DNA from 3 places in the Superficieibacter sp. genome. Region 3 is predicted to be linked to each of the others. Evidence: predicted binding sites of a transcription regulator. Region 3 holds the regulator's gene; each other region holds the start of a gene.

Region 1 (5,010 bases), on a different contig from region 3:
ACGGCACGAATGACTGGTATTGGGGAACGCAGATTGGCCGGGAGGGTGATACGGCGTTAAATACTTTCTGGGGCGGGATTGACTACGTCGTCACCCGGCTACGTAAAAAACTCCCTGACGCACGCATTGTCTGGGGGACGCCGCTGTATCGCTGGCAGGCACCTCACTTAACGCAACGCAGCGGTGAGGCTTATGCATTGCCAAACGCCGTCGGCTATACGTTACTGGATTACGCCAACGCTCTGGAAGCCGCCAGTAAACGCTACGGGTTTAACCTCATCGACTTTGGGCGCTTAACGAATATCCATAAAGAAAACGAGAGTCGCTATCTGGAAGATCGCGTCCACCCGAATGCCGAAGGCTATGAGGTTATTCATCGGATTTTTTATCATGAGATCCAACAAATATGTGGGCTGTGAACGAGCGGCGTTTGCGCAAGGGCTATCCGTTATCGGACGTACTGAGCAGTCTGCATCCGATGCTGTCGATAAAATTTAAAAGCTGGATCTGCGTTTCTCTTTTATAAAGTGAAGACATATCGGTCACCGTATCCACGTGCCAGGCACGAGAGGCAATTTTTGACAGCGATGACATTTCGCGCGTGATCGCAATAATCTTTATTTTCTTGCGTTTTGCGTTGCGCGCCATATCCAGAATATCGGCAGTTTCGCCGGATTTACTCACCAGCAGAATAGTTCCCCGGGTAATTAACGCCAGTTGATGAATGTCGATCAATATCAGGTGCGGGATCCCGGCGATAGATAAAAACCGTGATAAATAATTCAGGCTGGTTAGCGTTGCCCCTCTGGCATATAAATAGATGTGTTGCCCGTTATTTAATTCCCGGCAGATATCAATCAGCTCGCGCTCATCGTTTGAGGGCGCAGGCTGGTTGTCCATAATCTGAGACGATGGCTCTGTTCCATATTTATAGCGCAATTCCGTATACCCGGAATAGCCCATTTTTTTACTGACGCGATTCACTGAGGTCGTAGTGGAAAAAGTATTATTGGCAATGGTTTTGGCGGAGAGCGTTGATAACCGATGAATATTACACAGGATATATTCATAAATAATACGTTCAGTCTTTGAAAAAGTATCCATTTCGATCGCCCTTCCTTTGCAGAATTGATTAGAAATACCGGTGTTTCTGGCGCGCTGTTTTCCAGCTGTTATCGCGCGACAGACCTGTAAACGCCGCGTAGTACACGACTTTTGCCTCCAGAATGCCATAGCGCAGGGGGGGAATCATCTTATCTTGCTACGATCATTAATGTGATTAACCCATCAGAATGCACAAATGCCGCGGCGAGCGGGTGGACGCAAAGACCCCGGCAGACCCGCTGCCGATCATGTCTTTTGCTGATATCTCTCTGCGGTTAACATAAATTTCTAATTATCGCGGTTTTTGGCTGGCAGCCTGCGCGCAGGCTGGGTAATCTGAAAACGTTTTGTAATCATTTTTTAACATAAGAGTAAGACTATGCATGATGCAAAAATCCGTGTCGCCATTGCTGGCGCGGGCGGTCGTATGGGACGTCAGCTTATTCAGGCTGCGCTGGCAATGGAAGGCGTTGAACTGGGCGCGGCGCTGGAGCGCGAAGGTTCCACGCTTATCGGCAGCGATGCGGGCGAACTGGCGGGCGCAGGTCAGTCAGGCGTGACCGTACAGAGCAGTTTAGAGGCGGTAAAAGAGGATTTCGACGTCTTTATCGACTTCACCCGCCCGGAAGGGACGCTGGCGCATCTGGCGTTTTGCCAGCAGCACGGCAAGGGAATGGTCATCGGCACCACTGGCTTTGACGACGCGGGCAAGCAGGCGATTCATGATGCCGCCGCGCAGGTGCCCATTGTCTTTGCGGCAAACTTTAGCGTTGGCGTTAACGTCATGCTGAAGCTGCTGGAGAAGGCGGCAAAAGTGATGGGCGATTATACCGACATCGAAATCATTGAAGCGCACCACCGCCACAAGGTTGACGCGCCATCCGGCACCGCGCTGGCGATGGGCGAGGCTATTGCTTCGGCGCTGGATAAAGATCTTAAAGCGTGCGCGGTCTACAGCAGGGAAGGGCACACCGGCGAGCGCGTACCCGGCACGATTGGTTTTGCCACCGTGCGTGCGGGTGACATCGTGGGCGAGCATACCGCGATGTTTGCCGACATCGGCGAGCGGGTGGAGATCAGCCACAAGGCCTCCAGCCGCATGACCTTTGCAAATGGCGCAGTTAAATCGGCTTTATGGCTGAAAGAGAAGAAAAACGGTCTTTTTGATATGCGTGATGTGCTCGGTTTGCACGATTTATAGTGATTTATTACCCATCGTGATGTGGTTGTGGTAATCATAATCTTTTGATTACACGGGACAATAATTTATTGTCCCTTTATTTTATGGGCTTTGATGGTTTTTTTTAACTTAACTGGTTTTATACTGTCTTATCCTCTTCTTTATTGTTATCAGAGTGTGTTTTTATAGCAAATTCTCTCTGTTAAAAGTATCTGATGTTTTTTACCTAACCAGGTGCGCTGCGCAAGCGTTTTCGTCTGTGGTTTATCCTTCTGTTTTATCACCCATCTTCGGATATCTTACCCTGTGGCGCAAAATGACAGAAAAAATCGCGTCATAAGTTGACTTTGAGGCGACTTGTCTTCAGAATGCCGCCGTTTGCCAGAAATCCACCGGTAAACGAAATTTGCATTGATTCAGGCCGTATTAATGAATTAATATGCAAATAAAGTGAGTGAATATTCTCTGGAGGGTGTTTTGATTAAGTCAGCGCTATTGGTTCTGGAAGACGGAACCCAGTTTCACGGTCGGGCCATCGGGGCAACGGGTTCGGCGGTTGGGGAAGTCGTTTTCAATACTTCAATGACCGGTTATCAAGAAATCCTCACTGATCCTTCCTACTCCCGCCAAATCGTCACTCTAACTTATCCCCATATTGGTAATGTCGGCACCAACGAAGCCGATGAAGAGTCTTCCCAGGTACATGCGCAGGGTCTGGTCATTCGCGACCTGCCGCTGATTGCCAGCAACTACCGCAGCACGGAAGACCTTTCTGCGTACCTCAAACGCCATAACATCGTCGCCATTGCCGATATCGACACCCGCAAGCTGACCCGCCTGCTGCGCGAGAAAGGCGCGCAGAACGGCTGCATCATCGCGGGCGATAGCCCGGACGCACAGCTGGCGCTGGAAAAAGCCAAAGCGTTTCCGGGACTGAACGGTATGGACCTGGCAAAAGAAGTGACGACGCCGGAGGCCTATAGCTGGAATCAGGGAAGCTGGACGCTGGCGGACGAACTGCCGGAAGCCAAAAAAGACGACGAGCTGCCGTTCCACGTGGTGGCCTACGACTACGGCGCTAAGCGCAACATCCTGCGGATGCTGGTGGACAGAGGCTGCCGCCTGACCGTCGTTCCGGCAAAAACGCCTGCCGAAGACGTGCTGAAAATGAACCCGGACGGCGTGTTCCTCTCCAACGGTCCCGGCGACCCGGCACCCTGTGATTACGCAATTACCGCGATTCAGAAATTCCTCGAAACCGATGTTCCGGTCTTTGGCATCTGCCTCGGCCATCAGCTTCTGGCGCTGGCGAGCGGCGCGAAAACCGTGAAGATGAAGTTCGGTCACCACGGCGGCAACCATCCGGTGAAAGATATCGACAACAATACCGTGATGATCACCGCGCAAAACCACGGCTTTGCGGTCGACGAAGCGACGATGCCTGCCAACCTGCGCGTAACGCATAAATCGCTGTTCGACGGCACGTTGCAAGGTATTCACCGCACCGATAAACCGGCGTTCAGTTTCCAGGGACACCCGGAAGCCAGCCCCGGCCCGCACGATGCCGCGCCGCTGTTTGACCACTTTATTGACCTTATTAAGCAGTACCGTCAGTCCGCTAAATAATCAGGAGCCGAGAAGACCATGCCAAAACGTACAGATATAAAAAGCATCCTGATCCTCGGCGCTGGCCCGATTGTTATCGGCCAGGCCTGCGAATTCGACTACTCCGGTGCCCAGGCGTGTAAAGCGCTGCGTGAAGAGGGCTACCGCGTCATTCTGGTGAACTCCAACCCGGCGACCATCATGACCGACCCGGAAATGGCGGACGCCACCTATATTGAGCCGATCCACTGGGAAGTGGTGCGTAAAATCATCGAAAAAGAGCGCCCGGACGCGGTGCTGCCAACCATGGGCGGACAGACCGCACTGAACTGCGCGCTGGAGCTGGAGCGCCAGGGCGTGCTGGCAGAATTCGGCGTCACCATGATTGGTGCCACCGCCGACGCGATTGATAAAGCCGAAGACCGCCGCCGTTTTGACGTGGCGATGAAGAAAATCGGCCTTGATACCGCGCGTTCCGGCATTGCGCATAATATGGAAGAGGCGCTGGCGGTTGCCGCCGACGTGGGCTATCCGTGCATCATCCGCCCGTCCTTTACGATGGGCGGCACCGGCGGCGGCATTGCTTACAACCGCGAAGAGTTTGAAGAGATTTGTACCCGCGGTCTGGATCTCTCTCCGACCAACGAGCTGCTGATTGATGAATCACTGATCGGCTGGAAAGAGTACGAGATGGAAGTGGTGCGCGATAAAAACGACAACTGCATCATTGTCTGCTCTATCGAAAACGTCGACGCAATGGGCATCCACACCGGTGACTCCATCACCGTGGCCCCGGCGCAGACCCTGACCGACAAAGAGTATCAAATCATGCGTAACGCTTCGATGGCGGTACTGCGTGAAATCGGCGTTGAAACCGGCGGGTCGAACGTCCAGTTCTCGGTAAACCCGAAAAACGGTCGCCTGATTGTTATTGAAATGAACCCGCGCGTTTCCCGTTCTTCGGCGCTGGCTTCAAAAGCGACCGGTTTCCCGATTGCCAAAGTGGCGGCGAAACTGGCGGTAGGTTATACCCTCGACGAACTGATGAACGATATTACCGGCGGGCGGACTCCGGCCTCGTTTGAACCGTCCATCGATTACGTGGTGACCAAAATCCCGCG
Region 2 (5,010 bases), on a different contig from region 3:
GTGGTTGATGAAGTTTTTTCTGATTTAGGCCATTTCCTTGCTGGACATCCAGAGCTCTATATTTCCATTAACTTATCGGCGTCCGATTTTCACTCTTCGCGCTTAATTGCTCTCATCTCGGATAAAGCACAAAAACACTCCGTGCTGGCGCAGCAAATCAAAATTGAAGTCACCGAACGCGGGTTTATTGATGTACCCAAAACGACCCCGGTTATTCAGGCATTTCGCCAGGCGGGCTATGAAGTGGCGATAGACGATTTCGGCACCGGTTATTCCAACCTGCACAATCTCTATTCCCTGAATGTCGATATTTTAAAAATTGATAAATCATTTATCGATACCCTGAGTACCAATAACCTGATCGCCGAGCATATTGTTGAGATGGCGCAAAGCCTGCGGCTGAAAACCATTGCAGAAGGGGTAGAGACGGCGGAGCAGGTGTCATGGCTGCTCAAGCGTGGGGTACAGTATTGCCAGGGCTGGCACTTCGCCAAAGCCATGCCGCCGCAGGAGTTTATCAACTGGCTCCAGCAGCCCATCAGGCTGTTGAAGCCGCGCAAGCATCACGCTGAAATCTGATGACGATAATCCGTTGGCGTGCGATCGAATTCGCGGCGGAAAACGCGGGAAAAGGTTTGCTGCGAGACGTAACCCAGATCCATGGCGATATCAAAAATAGGACGCTGGGTGGTGCGTAACGCTTCCGCCGCCAGCAGCAACCGACGCTGACGGATGTAATCGCCCAGAGTCTGGTGCATCACCGCGCGGAACATCCGCTGTAAATACCACTTCGAATATCCTGATTTTCTGGCGACCATATCAATGTTAAGCGGTTGATCGATATGTTCATCAATCCATTCAATCAGCGTTTGAATAATTTCGCGATGCGACATACAGCGGCCTCTTCTCATCTAAGATTCGTCATTTCTCTGCGGGCGAGTATAATTCCTCAAGTTAACTTGAGGTAAAGTGCTTTATGGAAAAGAGATCCCCACGTATAAAAGCGCTGCTGACGCCGGGTGAAGTCGCCAGGCGTAGCGGCGTGGCGGTATCGGCCCTGCATTTTTACGAGAGTAAGGGCTTAATTAAGAGTATTCGTAACAGCGGCAATCAGCGGCGCTACTCGCGCGACGTGTTGCGCTATGTGGCGATCATTAAGATTGCCCAGCGCATCGGCATTCCGCTGGCGACGATTGGCGAATCGTTCGGCGTCCTGCCGGAAGGGCATAACCTGAGCGCCAAAGAATGGCAGCATCTTTCCTCCCAGTGGCGCGAGGAGCTGGATCGGCGCATTCATACGCTGGTTGCACTGCGCGATCAGCTTGACGGCTGTATCGGCTGCGGCTGTCTTTCGCGGCGCGACTGCCCGCTGCGTAATCCCGGCGACAAACTGGGGGAAGAGGGTACCGGCGCGCGTCTGCTGGAAGAGGAGTAGAAAGGCGGAACCTCTCCTATAGTTAATCAGGTCAAACTACAGGAGAAATGTATGCTGAAGGTGCATCATCTTAACCAGTCGCGCTCGCAGCGCGTGCTCTGGGCGCTTGAGGAACTGAAGCTGCCGTATGAAATCGTGCATTATCAGCGCGAGAAAACCATGCTTGCCCCGGACGCGCTGAAGAAAGTGCATCCGCTGGGCAAATCGCCGGTGCTGGAGGATAACGGGCTGATTATCGCCGAATCCGGTGCGATCCTTGAGTATCTGGAAGAGTATTACGATCCCACCCACCAGCTTCAGCCGCAGGATAAAGAGCAAAAGCTGAAGTACCGCTTCTGGCTGCACTACGCCGAAGGATCGCTGATGCCGCTGCTACTAATGAAGCTGATTTTCGGGCGTCTCGGCAAGCCACCAGTGCCGTTTGGCCTGCGTACGCTGGGTAACGCGCTGGGGCAGGGCGTACAGAAAGCCTATCTCAATAAGCAGATCGAAACCCACGCGCGTTTTATTGAGGCTGAGCTTGCGCATACCCCGTGGTTTGCCGGAGAAAATCTGAGCATGGCCGATGTCCAGATGAGCTTCCCGGTTTTTGCCCTGCTCTCACGCGGCGGTATCGATAATCTCCCTAATCTGAAGGCGTGGAAAACGCGCGTGGAAATGCGCCCGGCCTGGCAGACGGCAATTGAGAAAGGCGGCCCGTTCACGCTGCCGGGCGAATAAAACCCGCGCGGTTGCAAATAATTCGCAGTTAAAACGTTGCCAGATTGCGCATAAACGATAACGTTTGCGCATCTGCTGGTGATTTCTTCATCACCCCCGGTGAATTTTCGTCAATCGTTGCAAAGTTCAGTTGAAAAAGGCGGGTTAAACGCTGGATAATCGTTTGCCTTTTATCTGCGGGCGCGGTTAAGGCGGTTTTTTCGTCCTTATTCGCATGAGCGGATAACTTTTAAAGCCGTTTTGTTTGCGCGGAGTTAAACGTTTGCTTTTTACGGTGCCTCTTTACCGTGATCCAGCACAGGGAGATGACGTTTAGCTGGCAGTGGATGGTCCACCACGCTTACCAACGAAAGATAAAAATTCTCAGGGGATGTTTTCTATGTCTACGCCTTCAGCGCGTACCGGCGGTTCACTTGACGCCTGGTTTAAAATTTCTGCTCGCGGCAGCTCCGTTCGTCAGGAGATTGTCGCCGGTCTGACCACCTTTCTGGCGATGGTCTACTCCGTGATTGTGGTGCCGGGGATGCTCGGCAAAGCGGGTTTTCCACCCGCAGCGGTGTTTGTGGCGACCTGCCTGGTCGCAGGCGTTGGCTCCATCGTGATGGGGCTGTGGGCTAACCTGCCGCTGGCGATTGGCTGCGCCATCTCGCTGACCGCCTTTACCGCATTTAGCCTGGTACTGGGTCAGCACATCAGTATTCCGGTTGCGCTTGGCGCGGTATTCCTGATGGGTGTGCTGTTCACCGTCATCTCCGCAACCGGCATTCGTAGCTGGATTTTGCGCAACCTGCCGCAGGGCATCGCGCACGGTACCGGGATTGGTATTGGCCTGTTCCTGCTGCTGATTGCCGCTAACGGCGTGGGTCTGGTGATCAAAAACCCGCTTGACGGTTTACCGGTCACGCTGGGCCACTTCGACAGCTTCCCGGTGATTATGTCGCTGATTGGTCTGGCGATGATTATCGGTCTGGAGAAACTGAAAGTGCCGGGCGGCATCCTGCTGACCATTATCAGCATTTCAGTGGTCGGCCTGCTTTTCGATCCTAACGTCCATTTTTCCGGCATTTTTGCCATGCCGTCGTTAAGCGACGCAAACGGTAATTCGCTGATTGGCAGCCTGGATATTATGGGCGCGCTGAATCCGCTGGTGCTGCCGAGCGTGCTGGCGCTGGTGATGACCGCCGTATTTGATGCCACCGGCACCATTCGCGCGGTCGCAGGCCAGGCCAACCTGCTGGATAAAGACGGGCAGATCATCAACGGCGGCAAAGCGCTGACCACCGACTCCCTGAGCAGCGTGTTCTCCGGCCTGGTCGGCGCGGCACCCGCAGCGGTGTATATCGAGTCTGCGGCAGGAACGGCGGCAGGCGGCAAGACCGGCCTGACGGCGATCACCGTTGGCGTGCTGTTCCTGCTGATCCTGTTCCTCTCTCCGCTCTCTTATCTCGTTCCGGCCTATGCCACCGCTCCGGCGCTGATGTACGTCGGCCTGCTGATGCTAAGCAACGTGGCGAAAATCGATTTTGCCGATTTTGTCGATGCCATGTGCGGGCTGATCACCGCCGTATTCATCGTGCTGACCTGTAATATCGTGACGGGCATTATGATCGGTTTTGCGGCGCTGGTGATTGGGCGCATCGTGTCCGGCGAATGGCGTAAGCTGAACCTCGGCACCGTAATTATCGCGCTGGCGCTGGTAATTTTTTACGCGGGCGGCTGGGCCATTTAAGTCTGCGTGCAGCATAAACGGGTGGCTTTAGCCACCCGTTTTTGTTTTTAAGCCACATCCTGTTTCCCTTCCGTTCATCTCAGTGTTCTACTATGAGAGATGCGCAGTGCGCTTGATTTCACACAAAGCAAACAGGGACAGCATGGAAATATTCTTCACAATACTGATTATGACCCTCGTGGTCTCACTTTCTGGCGTGGTAACACGCGTTCTACCTTTTCAAATCCCTTTACCGTTGATGCAGATCGCCATCGGGGCGCTGCTGGCCTGGCCGACCTTTGGTCTGCATGTTGAGTTTGATCCAGAACTCTTTCTGGTCCTGTTTATCCCGCCGCTTCTGTTTGCTGACGGCTGGAAAACGCCGACCCGCGAGTTTCTGGAGCACGGGCGGGAAATTTTCGGCCTCGCGCTGGCGCTGGTACTGGTGACGGTAGCGGGGATAGGATTCCTCATCTACTGGATGGTGCCAGGTATTCCGTTAATTCCGGCGTTCGCGCTGGCGGCCGTGCTGTCGCCGACCGATGCGGTAGCGCTCTCCGGGATTGTGGGCGAGGGGCGGATCCCGAAGAAAATTATGGGTATTCTTCAGGGCGAAGCGTTGATGAATGACGCCTCCGGCCTGGTGTCACTGAAGTTTGCCGTCGCGGTGGCGATGGGCACGATGGTCTTTACCGTCGGCGGCGCGACCGTTGAGTTTATGAAAGTCGCCATCGGCGGCCTGCTGGCGGGCTTTATCGTCAGCTGGCTGTACGGCCGTTCCTTGCGCTTTCTTAGCCGCTGGGGTGGCGATGAACCGGCCACGCAAATTGTTCTGCTGTTCCTGCTGCCGTTTGCCTCCTATCTGATTGCCGAACATGTTGGCGTCTCCGGCATTCTGGCGGCGGTGGCGGCAGGGATGACCATCACCCGTTCTGGCGTGATGCGCTCCGCGCCGCTGGCGATGCGCCTGCGTGCAAACAGCACCTGGGCGATGCTGGAATTTGTGTTTAACGGCATGGTATTCCTACTGTTGGGTCTGCAACTGCCGGGCATTCTGGAGTCCTCGCTGGCGGCGGCCGAAATCGATCCTAACGTTGAAACCTGGATGCTCTTCACCGACATCGTGCTGATCTACGCCGCGCTGATG
Region 3 (5,010 bases):
AAATTCATTCAGTCACCGCGTAGCGGTCAGGATATTCAAATCTCCTCGCTGACCGAAGACTACTGGGTTCGTCATTACGTCGGCGCGCGCCGGGTGATGACAGCGAAAAATATCCGCTAATCAAAACCCTGCTGCCAACGCAGCAGGGTTTCCCTCTTCTGCCTCCTGCTTTATTTTGTTAATATACCCATACTTAATATGTGGATATTAAGTTAACAAAATAAAAAGGGAGTCATGCAATGTCGTTTGAATTACCTGCATTACCGTATGCAAAAGAGGCGCTGGAACCGCATATTTCTGCCGAGACGCTGGAATATCATTACGGCAAACATCATCAGGCCTATGTGACCAACCTCAATAACCTCATCAAAGGCACTGAGTGGGAAAACAAAACGCTGGAGCAGATTGTTTGCGGCGCGGAAGGCGGCGTGTTCAATAACGCGGCCCAGGTGTGGAATCATACGTTCTACTGGCACTGCCTGGCACCAAACGCGGGTGGCGAGCCTGGCGCAGAACTGGCAAGCGCGCTTAACGCAGCGTTTGGCAGCGTGAGCGAATTCAAAAAGCAGTTTACCGAGGCGGCAGTTAAAAATTTTGGCGCGGGCTGGACGTGGCTGGTGAAAAAAGCGGACGGCAGCCTGGCTATCGTTTCCACCTCCAATGCCGGTTCGCCGTTGACCAGCACAGACACGCCGTTACTGACCGTGGACGTCTGGGAACATGCCTACTACATTGATTACCGCAATGCCCGCCCGGTTTATCTGGAGCATTTCTGGGCGCTGGTGAACTGGGATTTCGTCGCGCAGAATCTGGCGGCGTAACCGGCAGGCGCAGAAGGTTTTCGCCTTCTGCGCCTGAGCGTAATCAGCGACTGGCGCAGGCTTCACGCTCTGACTGACGGCCGGAGAAGAACACCACCAGCAGGGCCAGACCGGCAATAATCGCCCCCATCACCGGGACAAAGCCGTAACCCAACCCACCAGAAATGACTGCCCCACCGGCCACTGCACCCAGCGCATTACCGAGGTTGAACGCGCCAATATTAACCGATGACGACAGCCCCGGCGCTTCGCTGGCAACCCGCATAACCCGCATTTGTAAGGGCGGAACCACGGCAAAGGTTGCCGCGCCCCATACCAGCATACTGACGGCCGCGCCGAATTCGTTACGCGCCAGCAACGGGATCGCCAGCATAATCGCGATTAGCAACAGCAAAAATCCTTTCAGCGTTGCGCTCACCGAGCGGTCGGCAAATTTGCCCCCCAGATAATTGCCGATGGAAAACCCCGTTCCCACCAGCACCAGCATGACGGTAATAAACGCGGGCGTGGCGTCGGCGATGCTGTGCAGTACCGGCGCAATGTAAGTATAAAGCGTAAACATCGCGCCCGCGCCGAGCACCGTGGTCAACAGCGCGCTTAATACCTGCGGGCGCACCAGCACTGACAGTTCCTGACGCACATTTGGCCGCTCGCCTGCCCCACCTTTCGGCAGCGAGAACCACAGGCTGAGCATCGCGATCACCCCTAATCCGGCCGTCGCCAGAAATGACATCCGCCAGCCGATGGTTTCACCCAGCCACGTCGCCGCCGGAACGCCACCAATATTGGCAATCGTTAGCCCCATAAACATGGTCGCTACCGCGCTGGCCTGTTTATGCTTCGGCACCACGCTCGCCGCCACCACCGATCCAAGGCCAAAAAACGCCCCGTGGTTAAGGCTGGTGACTATACGCGACAGCATCAGGGTCGTGTAATCAGGCGCGATGGCAGAAAGCACGTTGCCGAGGGTAAAGATGGCCATCAGGAAGATCAGCGCATTACGCCGCGCTCGGTGTGACAATAATAACGTCATCACCGGCGCGCCCACCATCACGCCAACGGCATAGGCGCTGATCAACATTCCGGCGGTAGGTATAGAGACGCCCACGCCCTCGGCGATGGTCGGCAGCAATCCCATCGGAGAAAACTCGGTGGTGCCAATACCAAACGCCCCAATTGCGAGCGCCAGCAAGGGGTAATTCACTTTCATTCACAGACTCCGTTTCAGCCGTCGAAATAACGGCACGACGAAAAGATGTCAAAAGCATGACATTAATCACAAAAAAACAGAAGTTACATAAATGGCAAAAGAGTATTGCGGAAAAGAGAACAATCAGCGAGGGAGGTGGCCCTCCCCCGGAAAATCAATGCAGCGCAGCAACCAGACCGCTGGCAACAATCAGACCCAGAACAATAATCGTCGTTACCAGAGAAAACTTAAGATCGGTACTCATCAATTTTTACTCCTTGTTATTACCCTGTGAAAAGTGAGCTTGTTCATTTTTACACACCTGACGGTGAAAATCTTGCCTGATTTAGATTGATCGCCATTTTTTCGCTTTCCCTTTTGCTCAGAATCGGCCAAAATTCCACGCTTAATTATAAGCGTACCAGCCATTGACCCCCACCTGACGTTCTGTGTCGTTTTCCCGGCCTGTTGCAATCATCACATTTTGCGCCAGGGGTGTGTGCAGGCAAACGTTTACCTTTATTTGCAGGCGTTCAGTAATCGGGTCTGGAGTAAGATTTTAATGGCAACAATTAAAGATGTCGCGAAGCGCGCAAACGTTTCCACTACAACCGTATCACATGTTATTAACAAAACGCGTTTTGTAGCGGAAGACACTCGTGAGGCGGTATGGGCGGCGATAAAAGAACTTCACTATTCCCCGAGTGCGGTTGCCCGCAGTCTGAAGGTCAACCACACTAAATCAATTGGCCTGCTGGCGACCAGCAGCGAAGCCGCCTATTTTGCGGAAATTATTGAGGCGGTCGAGAAAAGCTGTTTCCAGAAAGGCTATACCCTGATCCTCGGTAACGCCTGGAACGATATTGAAAAACAGCAGGCCTATCTGTCGATGATGGCGCAAAAGCGCGTCGATGGCCTGCTGGTCATGTGTTCTGAATATCCGGCTCCCCTGCTGACCATGCTCGAAGAGTACCGGCATATTCCAATGGTGGTAATGGACTGGGGCGAGGCGAAAGCTGACTTCACCGACTCGGTCATTGATAACGCATTTGAAGGCGGCTACATGGCCGGGCGCTACCTGATCGAACGCGGGCACCGGGACATCGGTATTATCCCCGGCGCCCTGGAGCGCAATACCGGCGCAGGTCGCCTGAGCGGTTTCCTGAAGGCGATGGAAGAAGCGCAGATCACTATTCCGCAGCCGTGGATTGTGCAGGGTGATTTTGAACCGGAATCCGGCTACCACGCGATGCAGCAGATCCTTAATCAGGCCCATCGCCCGACGGCGGTCTTTTGCGGCGGTGATATTATGGCCATGGGCGCACTGTGCGCCGCTGATGAAATGGGTCTGCGGGTGCCGCAGGATATTTCAGTCATTGGCTATGATAACGTGCGCAACGCGGAGTTTTTTACTCCGGCGCTGACCACCATCCATCAGCCGAAGGATTCCCTCGGCGAAGCGGCGTTTAATATGCTGCTGGATCGTATCGTTAATAAACGCGTCGAGTCGAAGTCCATTGAAGTGCATCCGCGCCTGGTCGAACGTCGCTCGGTGGCCGACGGCCCGTTTGTGGACTATCGGCGTTAAGTTATTCATCGGGAGCCGCAGCGTCCGGCTCCCGCAGCCATTCCCGGTTCAGCGTTTCACTGTCCCCCAGATACTCCAGCAGCCACGCCAGCGCAGGTGAGATATCGCTTTGCTGCCAGGTCAGGCAGCAGGCGGCATCAGGAAAAGGATTTTCAAGTTCCAGCGCCCGCCACTTTCCGTTGTCAATCCACGGACGGGCAAAATGCGCGGGCACCATCGCCACGCACAGTCCGGCGGAAATACAGGTTGCCGACGATCCCCAGTCCGGCACCACGACCCGTTTCTGATTATCCAGTAGCCAGGTAATGCGCTTGGGCAGCGAACGCGAGGTGTCTTCACGTACCAGCGACGGCCAGTTGCGCAACTCATCATCGCTCAGCGGCCCCGGCAGACTCGCCAGCGGATGATCGTGGGCGACCACGCAGCGCCAGCTTAGCATTCCCATATCGCGAAACGCGTAGCGCCCGCCGACCGGGATCGCCTGGGTTGCGCCAATGGCCAGCTCCACCCGCCCGTCGGCGAGGGCATCCCAGACACCGTTAAACACTTCCTGGAAGACAATAAGCTCCACGTCGGGAAAGTGACGGTAAAAATCGACAATCATCTGCCGGGTTCGCTCCGGGCGGACAATATTATCCACCGCAATCGGCAACTGACTGCGCCAGCCGTGAGCGATTTGCTGGCACTGCTGACGGGTGATCTGCATTTTTTTGATAACAGTCCGCCCTTCTTTCAAAAACCAGCTCCCGGCAGGCGTTAATTCCACATCCCGGTGCCGCCGCTCAAAGAGACTAACGCCCAGCCATTCCTCCATTTGCCGCACGGTATAGCTGACCGCAGAAGGCACACGATGCAATTCCTGGGCAGCAGCGCTGAAACTGCCGTTGCGTGCGACCGCATCTATCACTTCGAGGGAATATTCCGACCACATTTTCTGCCTGCAAATTTTTTGATGTCACCGCGCAAATATTAGCGTTTCACAAGCCGGAATGCACTGCCTACACTCTGGCGCACTATCATCTGTCATCAATAAGAGAATAACGATGCAACCTGGAAAAGGTTTTCTGGTCTGGCTTGCCGGGCTGAGCGTGCTGGGTTTTCTGGCCACCGACATGTATTTACCGGCGTTTGCGGCGATCCAGCGCGACCTGAATACTCCAGCCGCTGCGGTCAGCGCCAGCTTAAGTCTGTTTCTGGCAGGCTTCGCACTGACCCAGTTAATTTGGGGACCATTGTCGGATCGTTACGGCCGGCGTCCGGTTCTGCTAAGCGGGCTGGCTATTTTTGCGCTCGGTTGCCTGGGGATGCTCTGGGTTCAGGATGCCACCACCCTGCTGATCCTGCGGTTTGTCCAGGCGGCAGGTGTCTGCGCGGCGGCGGTCACCTGGCAGGCGATGGTCACCGATTATTAT

What was found. Region 3 encodes PurR, which represses purine synthesis genes. Its sites were predicted from a motif close to CANGCAAACGTTTGCNTG; they were not measured.
Region 1: the regulator PurR is predicted to act here: its motif matches at 2,525-2,542, upstream of carA (glutamine-hydrolyzing carbamoyl-phosphate synthase small subunit).
Region 2: the regulator PurR is predicted to act here: its motif matches at 2,407-2,424, upstream of RT197_RS15525 (NCS2 family permease).

The regions. Positions count from the first base shown of each region.
Region 1 is NZ_DAMAPU010000007.1:98,007-103,016, forward strand. It holds gene RT197_RS14550 (SGNH/GDSL hydrolase family protein) at 1-419, shown strand, start outside; gene RT197_RS14555 (SIS domain-containing protein) at 442-1,104, opposite strand; gene dapB (4-hydroxy-tetrahydrodipicolinate reductase) at 1,484-2,305, shown strand; gene carA (glutamine-hydrolyzing carbamoyl-phosphate synthase small subunit) at 2,762-3,910, shown strand; gene carB (carbamoyl-phosphate synthase large subunit) at 3,929-5,010, shown strand, end outside.
Region 2 is NZ_DAMAPU010000008.1:104,753-109,762, reverse strand. It holds gene RT197_RS15545 (EAL domain-containing protein) at 1-579, shown strand, start outside; gene soxS (superoxide response transcriptional regulator SoxS) at 564-893, opposite strand; gene soxR (redox-sensitive transcriptional activator SoxR) at 977-1,435, shown strand; gene RT197_RS15530 (glutathione S-transferase) at 1,487-2,155, shown strand; gene RT197_RS15525 (NCS2 family permease) at 2,535-3,884, shown strand; gene RT197_RS15520 (Na+/H+ antiporter) at 4,027-5,010, shown strand, end outside.
Region 3 is NZ_DAMAPU010000001.1:761,985-766,994, forward strand. It holds gene RT197_RS03885 (C40 family peptidase) at 1-120, shown strand, start outside; gene sodB (superoxide dismutase [Fe]) at 240-821, shown strand; gene RT197_RS03895 (MFS transporter) at 865-2,031, opposite strand; gene RT197_RS03900 (YnhF family membrane protein) at 2,186-2,275, opposite strand; gene purR (HTH-type transcriptional repressor PurR) at 2,573-3,598, shown strand; gene punR (DNA-binding transcriptional activator PunR) at 3,600-4,529, opposite strand; gene punC (purine nucleoside transporter PunC) at 4,642-5,010, shown strand, end outside.